Regions from separate parts of the Desulfobacula phenolica genome, predicted to be linked through region 3. Evidence: riboswitches for the same ligand, from Rfam matches in the RefSeq annotation. Region 3 holds a riboswitch; each other region holds the start of a gene.
The links. Region 3 has a riboswitch for cobalamin ahead of trpD (anthranilate phosphoribosyltransferase). Riboswitches for the same ligand answer to the same signal wherever they lie in the genome.
Positions count from the first base shown of each region.

Region 1: it holds a riboswitch for cobalamin, as region 3 does, so the genes downstream of both, BLT94_RS12375 (TonB-dependent receptor plug domain-containing protein) here and trpD (anthranilate phosphoribosyltransferase) in region 3, are expected to answer to the same signal.
Region 2: it holds a riboswitch for cobalamin, as region 3 does, so the genes downstream of both, BLT94_RS12310 (sirohydrochlorin cobaltochelatase) here and trpD (anthranilate phosphoribosyltransferase) in region 3, are expected to answer to the same signal.

Region 1 covers NZ_FNLL01000006.1:321,381-325,821, forward strand. The annotation lists gene BLT94_RS12365 (tetratricopeptide repeat protein) at 1-621, shown strand, start outside; gene BLT94_RS12370 (sirohydrochlorin cobaltochelatase) at 681-1,472, shown strand; cobalamin riboswitch at 1,797-1,981, shown strand; gene BLT94_RS12375 (TonB-dependent receptor plug domain-containing protein) at 2,117-4,096, shown strand; gene BLT94_RS12380 (adenosylcobinamide amidohydrolase) at 4,112-4,441, shown strand, end outside.
Region 2 covers NZ_FNLL01000006.1:306,098-310,538, reverse strand. The annotation lists gene BLT94_RS12315 (adenosylcobinamide amidohydrolase) at 1-1,159, opposite strand, end outside; gene BLT94_RS12310 (sirohydrochlorin cobaltochelatase) at 1,335-2,207, opposite strand; cobalamin riboswitch at 2,344-2,532, opposite strand; gene BLT94_RS12305 (hypothetical protein) at 2,583-4,289, opposite strand; gene dsrP (sulfate reduction electron transfer complex DsrMKJOP subunit DsrP) at 4,408-4,441, opposite strand, start outside.
Region 3 covers NZ_FNLL01000002.1:366,811-371,251, reverse strand. The annotation lists gene cobT (nicotinate-nucleotide--dimethylbenzimidazole phosphoribosyltransferase) at 1-1,262, opposite strand, end outside; gene BLT94_RS04110 (hypothetical protein) at 1,264-1,464, opposite strand; gene trpD (anthranilate phosphoribosyltransferase) at 1,494-2,597, opposite strand; cobalamin riboswitch at 2,671-2,872, opposite strand; gene BLT94_RS04095 (nucleotide-binding protein) at 3,208-4,425, shown strand.

The sequences.
Region 1 (4,441 bases), on a different contig from region 3:
ACCCGGACGGATACCCTGGAACCAAAATGGTGGAAGGCGCTGAGCCATATCCATCTGGGAAACAACCAGTTCAAGCAGGGATTATCCGCCCTGGTCATTTACGGCTACTTGACTCCCATGACCCGTAAAGAGCTTTTGCTGGCGGCAGACCTGTATCTTTCCCTGGATGTGCCGGCCAAGGCTGCATCTTTTTACACGGCTGCATTAAAAGAGAAACAGGATCAAAAAAATATTGCAAAAATAAGCCGGGCCTTTACCATGGCCTATGATCAGGACAAAGCTCTGGAATGGATTGATAAAGGACTGTCCGCTTGTCAGGACATTAAACTGCTCAGGATAAAAGCCCAAATCCTGTATAACAAAAAAGAATATGCAAAGGCAGCAGACGCATATGAAACGCTGGCAAAAAAAATGCTTGAACAAAAGACGGCCTCAAAAAACGATACCCCGGGCCAGGTATGGCTAATGCTTGGGTATTGCGCCATGAATGATCACCAGCTTACCCGGTCGCAGAAGGCTTTTTTAAAGGCATCCAGGTATAAAAAACAGCAAAAGTCCGCCCAAAAAGCCATTGCCTTGATCAAGGCAATGCAAACAAAAAAGAACTGTCAGGTAATGTGAAATCATAATTTTGTTCATCAGGCGGCAGTTTCAAAAAACAAAAAAAGGATATTACAGCAATGACCAGTAAAAAGAATACAAATAAAGATGTTCCCATTATTTTAACTGCATTCGGCACCACTGAACGGGCATTTTCAACCTATGAAAAAATGGGCCAGGTGTTTAATGCCAAATTTCCGGAACATAAAATTCACTGGGCCTATTCCTCGAGAATGGTAAAATGCACCATGAAACGCAAAAAACAGCTTGATTTAAAAGATCCCATTGAAATGGCCCAAATTTTTGCCGAGCAGGGCCACCAATGGGTTGTCATGCAATCACTGCACATGATCTGCGGTCATGAATTCGACCGCTTAGTCACGGAAAGAAGCCATGCAAATATCCGCTCCTCCATTGGCCTGCCCCTGCTGACCTCTTACAATGACTATGAAAAAGCAGCTCTTGCCCTTGAGCCTATGTTCCCAAAAGATAAAGATGAGGCCGTCATCCTTGTGGGCCACGGTACGGACCACCCTGCATGGACTGCCTACCCTGCCATGGAAGCCGTGCTTCGCCGACACTATGGCAACCGTATATTCATAGGTGTGGTGGAATATTTTCCAGATATGGACGATACCCTTCAAAGAATAAAATCTGCCGGGTATAAAAAAGTCTGCCTCATCCCCTTAATGCTGGTGGCAGGCGTCCACTTCAAGGAAGATCTTACCTGCGAAGAAGACTCCTGGCAGAAAACCTTTGAACGAAACGACATCCAGGTCTCAGTGGTTGATCACGGCATCGGTTATATTGATGGCATTACAAAAATATTTTGCGACCATATATCAGATGCATTGGATGTTATACCATTGTAATACCGAATGTGTTTTACCCAAAAAATTCTGAACAAAGAACTATAACACTCGATATTTGAATAAAATGAAACATACACTTAAACAAGGCCTTCTTATTTTTTACCTGATATTGGGCTTGTTTCTCTTTGATCATGTTTTTTGATGAAAACAACAAATTGATTCAGTATCAGAAATCCGTCACACAGGCAACTGACAGGCAAGGTTTAAAAATTTATTAAGCTCTCTCTGATAGAAAATTAATAATATCAGTCTAAAAACGTGCGTGAAAAATTGAGGCCAATAAACACAATTTGTTTTTAACTTGACATTTCAAAGTTATTAGTTAATATTTTTTCCCGTTCAGGTGCTTAAAGCATTTAGCACAATAGGGAACCACGTTGAAATCGTGGACGGGCCCACCGCTGTAATCGGGGACGAACGCTGCAGTATACCACTGACCAAATGGTTGGGAAGGTGCGGCGCAAGATTGATCCGTTAGTCAGAAGACCTGCCTGAACATAGAGGGTATAAACTTTGAGGACGAAGTGACCCTTGTCAAATATCTAAGGATAAAAAAGGGAAATCCCTGGAATGAATAATTATTCAGTCCGGGGATTTTTGTTTTTCCGGACAGGCAATTTTACTTGTTTATAGGAGGTTTTTTCATGTTTAAGCATAGATTTGTTAAGTTGTTTGCAGTGTTATTGTTTATGTGGTCACTGCCTGCCTGGAGTGAAGAAATAGAACAGTCGGAAAAAAAGACGTCGATATTAGACACGATGGTGGTAACTGCGGGAAGAGTGGAAGAAAAAAAAGAGGATGTCACCACCAATATTACAATTGTGACAGAAGAAGAGATCCAGCAGTCTTTTGCCCAGGATCTGGGTGATTTGCTATCCAAAAAAGGGTTTATGATCCGGGAATATCCCAATTCACTTGTTTCAGTGGAAATCCGTGGTTTCAGGACTGAAACCCATGGTAATGATCTGGCCAGTCATGTTCTTATTCTGATCAACGGACGACGGGCCGGAACCGGAAATCTGGCAAAAATAATGCTGGGTAATGTGGAGAGGATTGAAATCATCCGTGGACCGGGGTCTGTCCAGTATGGTGCTTCTGCCATGGGCGGGGTTGTCAATATTATTACCAAACAAGGGGCCGGCAAACCTTCATTCTATGCGGAAGGAACTTTAGGCAACTGGGACTATCAGCAGGCTTCAGCCGGAGCTTCCGGCCAGTTCAAGGCTTTTGACTTTTCATTTGATGCCTCAAAATCATCTCAGGATGATTACGACACTGCCAATGGCGACAAATATTACAACACGGGATTTGATTCAAAAAAGAGAGTTAGTTTCAATACCGGCTGGACGTTTGCGCCTGAAAACCGAATTGGATTCAGCTATACCGGGTATGAAGGTGATGGCATCGGAAATCCTGACTATCTGAGCAATAATGATTTGGACAATTATGTGGACCATGCCATCAAAACCTTTGATTTGGTTTATGATGGGCAAACAGCTGATGGATTTTTGATATGGAACCTGCGCTATTTTAATGGAAAAGATGAGTACGAAACCTTTGATCCGGAAAATTATGGCAGCAATAATTCCTACTTTAGAGATACAGATCAACAGGGTGCGCAGGCACAGCTGACGGCTAAGTGGGATTTCGCCCATATCACAGCCGGTGCTGACTGGACTAATTATGCCATCAGCAATACCTATACCATGGCCGGTGAAGAAAACACTTATGACAACCCGGCGGCATTCCTCATGGCAAAAATCAAACTGATGGACAACAAATTGATTCTATCGGCAGGGGGCCGTTATGATAAATATGAAATCGAAAGTGATGATGGTCAAAAGACTGATGAAACCAACTGGTCCAGCAATTTAGGAGCAGTCTACAAACTGGCACCAGGGTTAAGTGTACGGGCCAATTTTGCCGAAGCATTCAGAATGCCAACCGCAGACCAGCTTTACATGTTTAATGATTACAGCGCCTGGGGGTTTGGCATCTGGTCTGGAAATCCGGATCTTAAACCGGAGGAAAGCAAAACATATGAAATAGGCATGGATTTTTCAAGAGCAGCCTTTTCTTGTGGTATGACCTATTTCTACACGGATTTTAAAAATAAGATTGATTATTCTTATATCCCGGCTGAAGACCTTACCCGTTATGAAAATGTTGAAGGTGCCACCATTTCAGGCATTGAAGGCAGTCTGCAATTGGATATCGGAGCCCTGCTTGACTGGTCATATACACTGGCGCCCTACGGTTCATTTACCTATCTTACCGAATATGCGGATGACGCTACCAAGAAAGATCTTCAGTATACCCCCAATTGGACGGCATCCTATGGTTTAAAGGTTGCTAATTCCGATATCGGCTTCTCCGCAGGCCTGAATTTCAGCTATATAGGTGAGCAGGATATAACCGACTATGAAGGAACCGGTGCCACAGCACTGGGAAGTCATACTGTTGCTGATCTGACTGTTTCCAAAACACTTTTGTCCTTTAAAAAATATGGTGATGTTTCTCTTAAGGCTGAAATTCAAAATCTTTTCAACAAAGACTATGCGGTTGTTCAAGGGTATCCCATGCCGGGTCGTACATTTTTTGCCGGTTTGAAATATTTGTTTTAAAAGGATTATTAAATAATGAGATCAGATAATCGTCGTTTAAGCTTGTGCTTTTTTCTGACCGGTTTGATCCTGATGCTGCCCCTCCCATGTTCGGGAGGGGCTTTTCCCTTAACTGTAACAGATTCCGCACAAAACAAGCTCATTATACAAAAAAAACCCCGGCGCGTGGTCTGCCTGGTGCCCTATATCACAGAAATGATAGGGGCATTCGGCCGGGAACAGGTACTGGTGGGGTTGACCCGTCAAGACCTGGTTTTGTATCCTTCCTTTCGAAAAAATCATGTGGGCGGTTATTTTCATCCCGACATTGATGCAATTGCCAAAACCCATCCGGATCTGATCATT
Region 2 (4,441 bases), on a different contig from region 3:
CCAGGTGATGTCCCGGCGCCCAGGTTGGCGGGGGAGAATAATGATTTCCCACCGTCAGGATATGATCTCGTTGACCTTCAAGAGTGGAAATAATGGTTTGATCCTTTTGAAAATCCACCACCAGGGTTTTGTTTTCAAAATCATAAATATGACTATAATTGATTGAAGCTGACTTTATATAGTCAAGATCAATTTCAAACGGTTTGGACCGGGTTATGGTTATGGGTAAAATCGTGTTTTTTGCTTTGGCAAACTCATCAGTATAAATCATTGAAGAAAGCCATGATACAAAATAACCTGTATGTGTGGAGGCCCTGCAGGTCAGGTCACAGGGAAAATAATAGATCTGTCCTTTTTTTACAGCATCCACATCTTTCCAGCCGGGTTTTGAGAAAAATTTTTTGGCAGCCTCTTTGTCAGGCCCGCAGCCATAAATCACCTGTGGGTTAAATTTTATCCATTCTTGTTTTGTAACGGAAACAATACTTCCTTTTTTGCCAAAATCAGGGGCAATTCCCCCGGCTGCACGGATAATCCGGGTTTGAAAGGAATCTGTGCCAGGAGTCATGATCGTATTTTTGCCCATGAGCCGTATGACGCGTTTGTGTTTTAAATGATTAATTTTAGCTAATTTTTGTTTTATATGATTCAGTTCTGCCTTGTTTTTTTTAATGATCTTTTGAGCTGCTTGTTCGCGGTTAAATATTTTTCCTAAAACCTCTATATTTTTATAAGCACTTTCAATGGTTGTTGTATCAAAAATAAATATTTTGCATTCAGTGTTTTGAAATTTTTCAATGATATCTTGGTGGAGGGTGGAAAGGATTATCATATCCGGTTTTGCAGTTTTAATTTTATCAATGGACGGCAGAAAAAAACCGCCTATTATTTGTTTGTCAAAAGCTCCGGCAAGTGTGATATCGTGGTAGGTGATGGCGTGGATATGCTCTTTTGCCCCTATCTCAAAAATAATTTGGGTGGCTGAGGGCACAAGGCTGATAACCTTATGCGGAGTTTTAAAAATTTTTAAATGATTTCCTTTAGAATCTGTGACACTTACAGGATATGCAGCAACTGATGTTGTACAGATTATGAAAAGCAAGGCGGATATTAAAAGAAAAGGGTTGAACTTTAATCTTTTTTTGTTTTGTATGAGCATAACTTCCTTGGGATCGCGAATTGAATTGATGGAACCTGTGGGGGGACCAGAACCAATGAGGGGCAGGCTTGTGCTATTGTTTGTCTGCCAACATTTTGATCATAAAGAAGAATTTGAACAAAATGCCAATCATGCAAGCCTGACCCATCTCAATGGTCTGTGTTTTGATCAAACTCTAAAAATGTGCCATTACATCTTTTAAGTGCCCGACCCAGATATCAATCATATTGTCGTATTCAGCTGTTCCTTTAAGGACAACTTCACAGTTGATGCCTTGTTTTTCAAGAATTGATTTCCATGAATCATCTTCCTCTCCTGCCATATCATTTCTGGCATGGTCTCCGGCAACCGACATAAAAGGTATGAGATGAACTTTTTTTATCTTTTTTTCCTTTAACATGGTTGCTATGTCATCTATGGTTGGAGAACCTTCAACAGTGCCAACAAATATGTTGGCATCTTTTCTCTGAAGATGAAACATCAGGGCCGCATAAAAAGCATTTGAAGGGTGAGGCGTTCCATGACCCATCAGAACAACCGCTTCATTTTTCTTTCTTTTAGCAGGTATGTTTTCAATAATGGCATCTGTTACAGCTTCCATATCCTGATGACTGGAAAGAAGCGGAGATCCAATCATTATTTTTTCAATACCGCCCGCCATATTGTTGAACGCATATGCCGTATGCAAAAGGTCATTAAACTCTTCTCCCCGGATGGTGTGAAGAGATTGAACCGCCACATGGGTAAATCCCTGATCCATCATTTTTGCAAGCGCTACTGCGACAGAGTCAAGTGTTTTCCCCTGTTTTGCCAGCTTGTTTCTGATGATGGAAGAGGTGAATGCCCATTGAACAGGAATATTTGCAAATTCTTTTTTTACTCTTTTATCAATGTTCTCAAATGAAACCTGGGCTTCAGGAATACTGGAACCAAATGCAACCAGCAGAATACCTTTTTTCACAGCTTTGTGATGACCATGACCTGATGCCACAGCAATTGAAGGAAATAGCAGAAAAATTAGAAATAAGGTTAAAATTTGTTTTTTCATGTTTGCCTCTTAAAATTAAATAATTAAATTCAATGGTCCAAGGCAATAAAAAACCCCTGGACCGTTTATCTCAATTGATCCGGGGTATCCCTTTTTTTTCCTCAAGATCTTATTGTAATTCTCTTTTCCACGGAGAATACATACAATGTATCAGGCAGGTCTTCTGACTTTTGGATCATCCTGATCACTTTGCCTTCCCATCTGTTTTGCAACTGACAGTGGCTTAAGTAAAGCGTTAGTCCCCAATTACAGCGGCGGGCCCGTCCCTGATTTCCACAGGCGTTCCCTTTTAAGCAGTTAAAGCACCTGAAACATAGTCTTAATATTTAGAACTGTTCTAAAAGTCAACTCTAAACTTGAATTTTAAAAAGAATCTCAATTGGAGAATGAACGAAGAACAAATATATCAGCCTCAGGGTCATAGGCTGCAGGATAAGTTTGAATGAATTCAAGGATGGCACGATCATCAGATTTGGTCAGCAGACAAAAAACGTAAAATCTAAAGGCATAAAACACATCAACATCAGGATCGGTTAACACCTTCTCCAAAGATTGATCAGCAATCAGGGTGTCAGTAAGATTAAAAATATGTTGTATCTCATCTTTCAAAAGAAACCGCATTATTTTGACGTTAATGAAATGGGTGGGTATATATTGACGAATAGATTCCAGGAAAAAGGAGACAGCATATAGTCTTGCTGAAACACAGTGCTTTTGTTTGCATAACTTCAAATGGCCGGCTATTTTTTTTAAAAACAAATTTTTATTTTTTTTAGATAATTTTTTAAAACAGGTGGTTGCCAGAAACCGTTGTTTTAATTTTTTCATTATAGAAGGTGTCATTTTTTTTCTTTGACATCTTGCCTTTTCTTCAAATATGGACAGAAATTCTTTCAGGCTTCTCATGCCTGGCGGTGTCAACTGCTCAGTTCCGTTGTCAAGAATGACAGACTCTATCTGTACGTCCAGCAAAGCGGACAGGTGGCATAGACTTTTGTTTAGGTCATAGCCTTCCAGGGGTTTGAAATAGTCCACAAGCAGGGCTTGGCGGCCGGTTTTTTTTACGGGGAAAAAGCGTGTATTTGATGTAACAGGAATTTTTTTGTGGCCAAACGGGTACAATGCGCTGGTAAAGCAGGGAATAATGATAAAAGCACCGTCCGGAGTGATTTCCGTGCCGTATCCGTCAGTGATTGAGGGTTTTATGCTGACAAAATCTTCGTCCAGTCCTGCGGGGATTAGCAGCTCTTCAAGATCGTGCTGTTTGCTTATGGGTGTGTCGATTTCTTGTTCTATTTGTTTGATGCGCTTTTTGTTTTTTGAGGTGATGCTGACCGAAAGGTTTGAATGGTTTTTTAACAGCAGTTTTAATAAGTGCCGCTTCCCTTTTGGAACTTTTGTTAATAGACTGTATTCAAGCGGTAATTTTTTCAAGTACTCAATGATATCAGGCAAGGCTTTATCACCCGCTGTCCAGTCAAGAGGGTCAGATGCGCCGTAAAGGGAAATTTCATCATTTTTCTGGTCTGCCATATGGTTGAGAATTGTCAGTATGGCATTAAAGGAGAAGTGACGCCTGACCTTGGGCAAGGCCCATTCATTGCAACGCCTGCAAAAATTGCTGCATCCCGATGTCAATTGAAAAGTCATGGCTGTTTGAAACAAGAGATTTTTTTGGCAAGGTTTTAAATCAAGTTTTGTTTCCCATGTTTGAAAATTCACATGACCGATAGAGTCGGAAGAGTGCTTGATCGAAGCCAGAATCATTTTTTTAAGGCATGCATGATTTTTTTTGATTTCTGAAGAGCAATGCTTGAACAGAGCATGTTTGAATTTTTTGAAAATAGTTTGTATCTGGTTCAGGCGTTTTTCAAAATTTTCACTGAATTCTGACTGGTTTTGTGCAAGTTTGAGAATATCCATGAAGATAAGTTCGGCAGCTTGAAAATTTTTTTCATACAAGGACGCCAGAAATTCATTTTTTTTTTGTTCCAGCAAGCAATCTTTGGTTGTGAAAGCCTGGATTTTAATGTCGTTGTTTAGTAAAATCATGTCATTTGTTTTGAGTCCGTGTGACGGCACTCTAAAGCACCCTGTTTCATAAAGCACCATGAATAAAACAGGGGAGTTTTATTGAAAAAACTCCCCTGTTTTGAGATCAATATCGGTTATGATATCTTAAGATTATTATGTTTTAAGACTATCCGTGAACTTCTTCTTTAACTTGAGTTGCC
Region 3 (4,441 bases):
TCGCAAATCCCGTGGTCTCCGGCAAACACAAACAGATTTTTCTGCCTGATTTCAGGGTTCAGACTGTCCTGGATCAGGCTCATTTGGATTGCCAGATCTTCGATACGGCCCAGTGCGCCCAGGGGTTTTGTTTTTTCATCTATTTTGGTGGTGGCGGCTGCCAGCAGGTGGTTTGGCAGGGGGGTGATCTGTTCAATTACTTTTTTGCACAGGCTTTGGGGTGCAAGCTCATTGAGCCTTAAGTCCGGGGTATGGCTTTTTTGCGGGGTTTCAATGGTTGGCGAGTTTGATGCAAGGCTGAAATCAAGGATATATTTCAAGTGTTTTCCAGACAGCACCTCTGCCATGAGATCCGGCGCTTTTTGCGGGGCAACAATGGCTTCTATCAGCAGATTCAGCTCTTTTTCATGGGCCTGCATGAACGGCACCGCCTTTTTCATGTGAGTCCGTGTCATGCCGTAGACACCTGACATTACGGCTTCCTTGTAGTGAATCAGGTTGAGCAGGTTGGTTTCAATGTGTTGGTTCTTTGAAATCCCGCTGAAAAAGCAAATCTGTCCGGCTTTGCCCACCTTGGCAATGCCTTGGCAAAAGGCAATAAAATCCCCGCAGGTATTGATCACCAGTTCAAATTCGCTCTCATGGGTGTCTTTGTTGCAGGCAATACCGGTGGCTGCAACAAAGGGTGCAATATGGTGTATTTTTGTTTCATTTTTTTCAAGGACTTGGGGTACAAGCCCCAGGTGCCGGGCATAAAGCGCCGTGATCAGCCCCATGGTGCCGGACCCGTAGATCAGTATTCTGTCATTTTGCCTGACGGATAATTTTTCAAAGGCATTGATCACGCACCCGACCGGCTCTGCAAAACAGGCCGCATGGGAGGCCAGATCATCGGGGATGGGAATCAGGCTGTCTTTTGGCAGGACGGCATGGTCGGCAAATCCGCCGTCCGTATGGAACCCGGTGATTTTCATCTCCTGGCACAGGTTTTCCCGACCGGTTTGACAGAAGGCGCAGGTGCCGCAGCTTTTCCCTGGCCAGACAACAAAGCGTTGGCCGGTCTGATCCGTGACCACGATTTCATGGCCCAGAACCCTTGGCAGAACAAGATCCCTGTGGCCCTGTTCCCACATTTTAGCATCGGTGCGGCAGATGGCGCAGCAAAGGACGCGGGTTCGGGCATACCCTTTTTCAGGGGTGACTGTCTGTTGTTCGGCAGGGTCGATTTCAAGTTTGCCAAGGCCGGTTAACACCATTTTCATGTTATAACTCCTCTTCCGTCAGAACGAGTTTTTTTATGCAGACATTGTTAAATCCGTTTTCTTTGAGACAGAATTCATGCTGCCGGACCAGTTTCATTTGCTTAAAAGGAAAGACGCTGGCTTTTTCGAGTTTTACCAGCCGGTAATCGTCATCCTTGAACCGGATATAGCTTTTACCGGATTTGATAATCAAAAGTTCCATTTTATTATTCCCTTTTTATTGCGTCCGTTTTATTGCATTAGGCGGTGAAGTTTTTTTAGTCCTTTTTCAGGATCTGTATTTTGAGCTTTTACCCAGTTTTCAAGGGTTTCAAATGCTGTGCCTGCTTCCAGAAGTTTTGTTGCCTGTTGGATTCCGTCTTCCACATCTTTGGCTTTTCCTGCAGCAAGGAAAATCAGGCCTGCATTGAGCAGTGCCGCGTCTTTTCTGGCACTGTTTTCCTGGTTGTTGATCAGGGCGGCAAAACGTTTTGATTCGGTTTCAATGTCTTGTTCAGGCGACAGGTCTGTATGGTTTTTCACGGCAAGGCCCAGCTTTTTCGGGTCAATGGTAAACTCGTTTGTTTTTTTATTTTCCTGGATTTGCGCGCAATGGGTTATTCCGCAGACCGAGGCTTCATCCATTCCCTTGTCTGAGTCTTCAATGGAACCGTGCAGAACAATGGCATTTTGATAGCCTATTTCCTGCATGACATCTGCCACAGGCCGGATCATTTCCCTTGAATATACGCCCCTTACCCCGATGGACGGCAGGGCCGGGTTGGCCAGGGATGCGGCAATGTTAAGGGTGGACCCGAAATAGATTTGAGACAGGATGCGGCCCAATGCCATGGGGTGAATATGGGGGCTCATGCCGTTAAACAGGCCAAGACCTGCGGTTTCAATGCTTTTGGCAACAATATCAGCCGTGCATTCCACATCAACACCCAGGGCCTCTGCCATGTCAACGGTTCCGCACACTGATGTGATGGCCCTGGCACCGTGCCTTGCCATGGGGATGCCGCCTGAAGCCGCAATAATGGAGGCGGCAGTGCTGATATTGAATGTTTTAAAGGTGTCCATTCCAGTGCCGCTGTTGTCAACGGTTTTGATCTCATGGTTTAATTTTACTTTGGTTGTGTCAAGATCATAAATGGCCTCCCAGGAACCTGCCACTTCTTCTTTGGTTTCGCCTTTGGCGGTCAACGCTGCCAGGAAAGCACCCTGGTGCATGTCGGTGACTGTATTGTTTAAAACACAAACAAATGCTTGTTTTGCCTCATTTCGGGTGAGATTTTCTTTTTGGATAAGGCGGGTGATAATTGTTCCGAATTCCCTGTTAATTGTCTGGGACATAATAGATCTCCTGAATAATCACTGATTAATAATCATAATTTTATTCAAAAGGATCTTGTTCCAGCAAAGAATCCTGTAAATCAGCATTAAGGCAGGCTTTCCGACTTACGGATCATCCTAATCACTGCGTCTTCCCCTTTTAAACAGAGTGACATATTGCAGTTTTTGTCCCCGATCACGGCAACGGCTGGCATGTGACGGATTTGCACCGTCTTTCCTTTTAACCTTGGGAAGGCCATATCGGCAATCCCGGCACCTTGATACCTTAAAAAAGGTTATACCTTTCCGGGCGTTATTTTGTCAATCCATAATCCTCCTGCTGCAGCAATCTGCTCCAACTACAGCAACCTTCTTTTTTTATCGCCTTTTGTCTTTGGCAATCGCATTGTGAAATGCCGCTGCGATTGCTTTTTTGTAAAGATTGTATTAAAATTACCGAATTATTATATTGCCATGGCCGTTTATATGAAGGTCTTAAAAAAAATCATACAAAGACTTTCAATTTTTGTTGTGGGCAAACCAAGGTGACCAGATTGTACTATAAAAAGGTCAAGTTTGCCCGTGGCAGTTATATGAAAAAAAATAACCTGTGAGGATGTAGTTGGAACCGATGGATCATGAACTGCACAAGCTTCAAATAGCATGTGCTTATCTTTTTTCTCCCATTCATGCCAGGGATCATTCTTTTATTGTAAGCCTCGACCGCAACATGATTAAAAAAGCATTCAGGGAAAAAGCAAAGCTGTACCATCCGGATCTTCATGGCAATGAAACAGAAGCAATGATTTTGAAAAGAAAAGAACGTTTCATCAAAATAAAAAAATCTTATGAGTATCTGTCGCAAAGAGTCCATGATTACAGGCCTACGGATGTAAAACAGCCGGAGAATAAACCTCAAAAGCGACCGGTTGTTATTGCTGTAGGCGGAGCAAAGGGCGGTATAGGAAAAAGCTTGGTCACAGCCAATCTGAGCGTTTCCCTGTCCAACAAAGGACTGAAAACAGTTGCCGTGGATCTCGATCTGGGAGGGGCTAATCTGCACCTGTATCTTGGCAAGACCCGTATAAAAAAGAATATCAATGATTTTTTTGATAAAAAAGAGCTTGGCATCTCAGATATCATGGAAAAAACTGATTTCGGCCCTTACCTGATCGGCGGCGACAGCGGCAGGCTGGGAGCCGGTAATATTCCGTTTGCCCGAAAACTCAAATTGTTGAAAGCGATAAAAACAATTGATGCCGATTGTGTTGTCATTGATTTGGGAGGTGATACCTCCTATAACATGCTTGATTTTTTTCTTGCAGCAGATCAGGGTGTTGTGATGACAACATGCGATCCTGCCTCATATCTGGACGCCTATACATTCATCAAAGTGGCTTTATATCGAAAATTGAATCGTTTGTTTGGGCCAGAGTCGGATTATTCAGGAGAAACAACCGGTGTTTTAAAAAATCTTATCCAGGACATGACCCTGCCTCAAAATGGGCGGGGGGTATCAGACATGAATGTTTTCAGGGCAAAAATCAAACAGGAATGTCCGTCAGGACTGGGTATTGTTAATCAGGCCATCTCAGGTTTTTTCCCCCACATCATTGTAAACAAGACAAATGATGCAAATGCCGCCATTGAACCTGTAAAAAGGATTCAACAGGTGGCAAAGCAGAACCTCACCATTGATATAAACCATCTTTGCAACCTGCCGTTTATGACCGACATTGAGAAAAGCGCCAGAACTCTTGTCCCATGGGTTTCCACAGACAGTAACGGCAGTTTTGCCATTTTGCTGGACGGACTATCAAAGACTCTCCTGAGCAATATCATTCTTTAAGATATATATAAAGCAT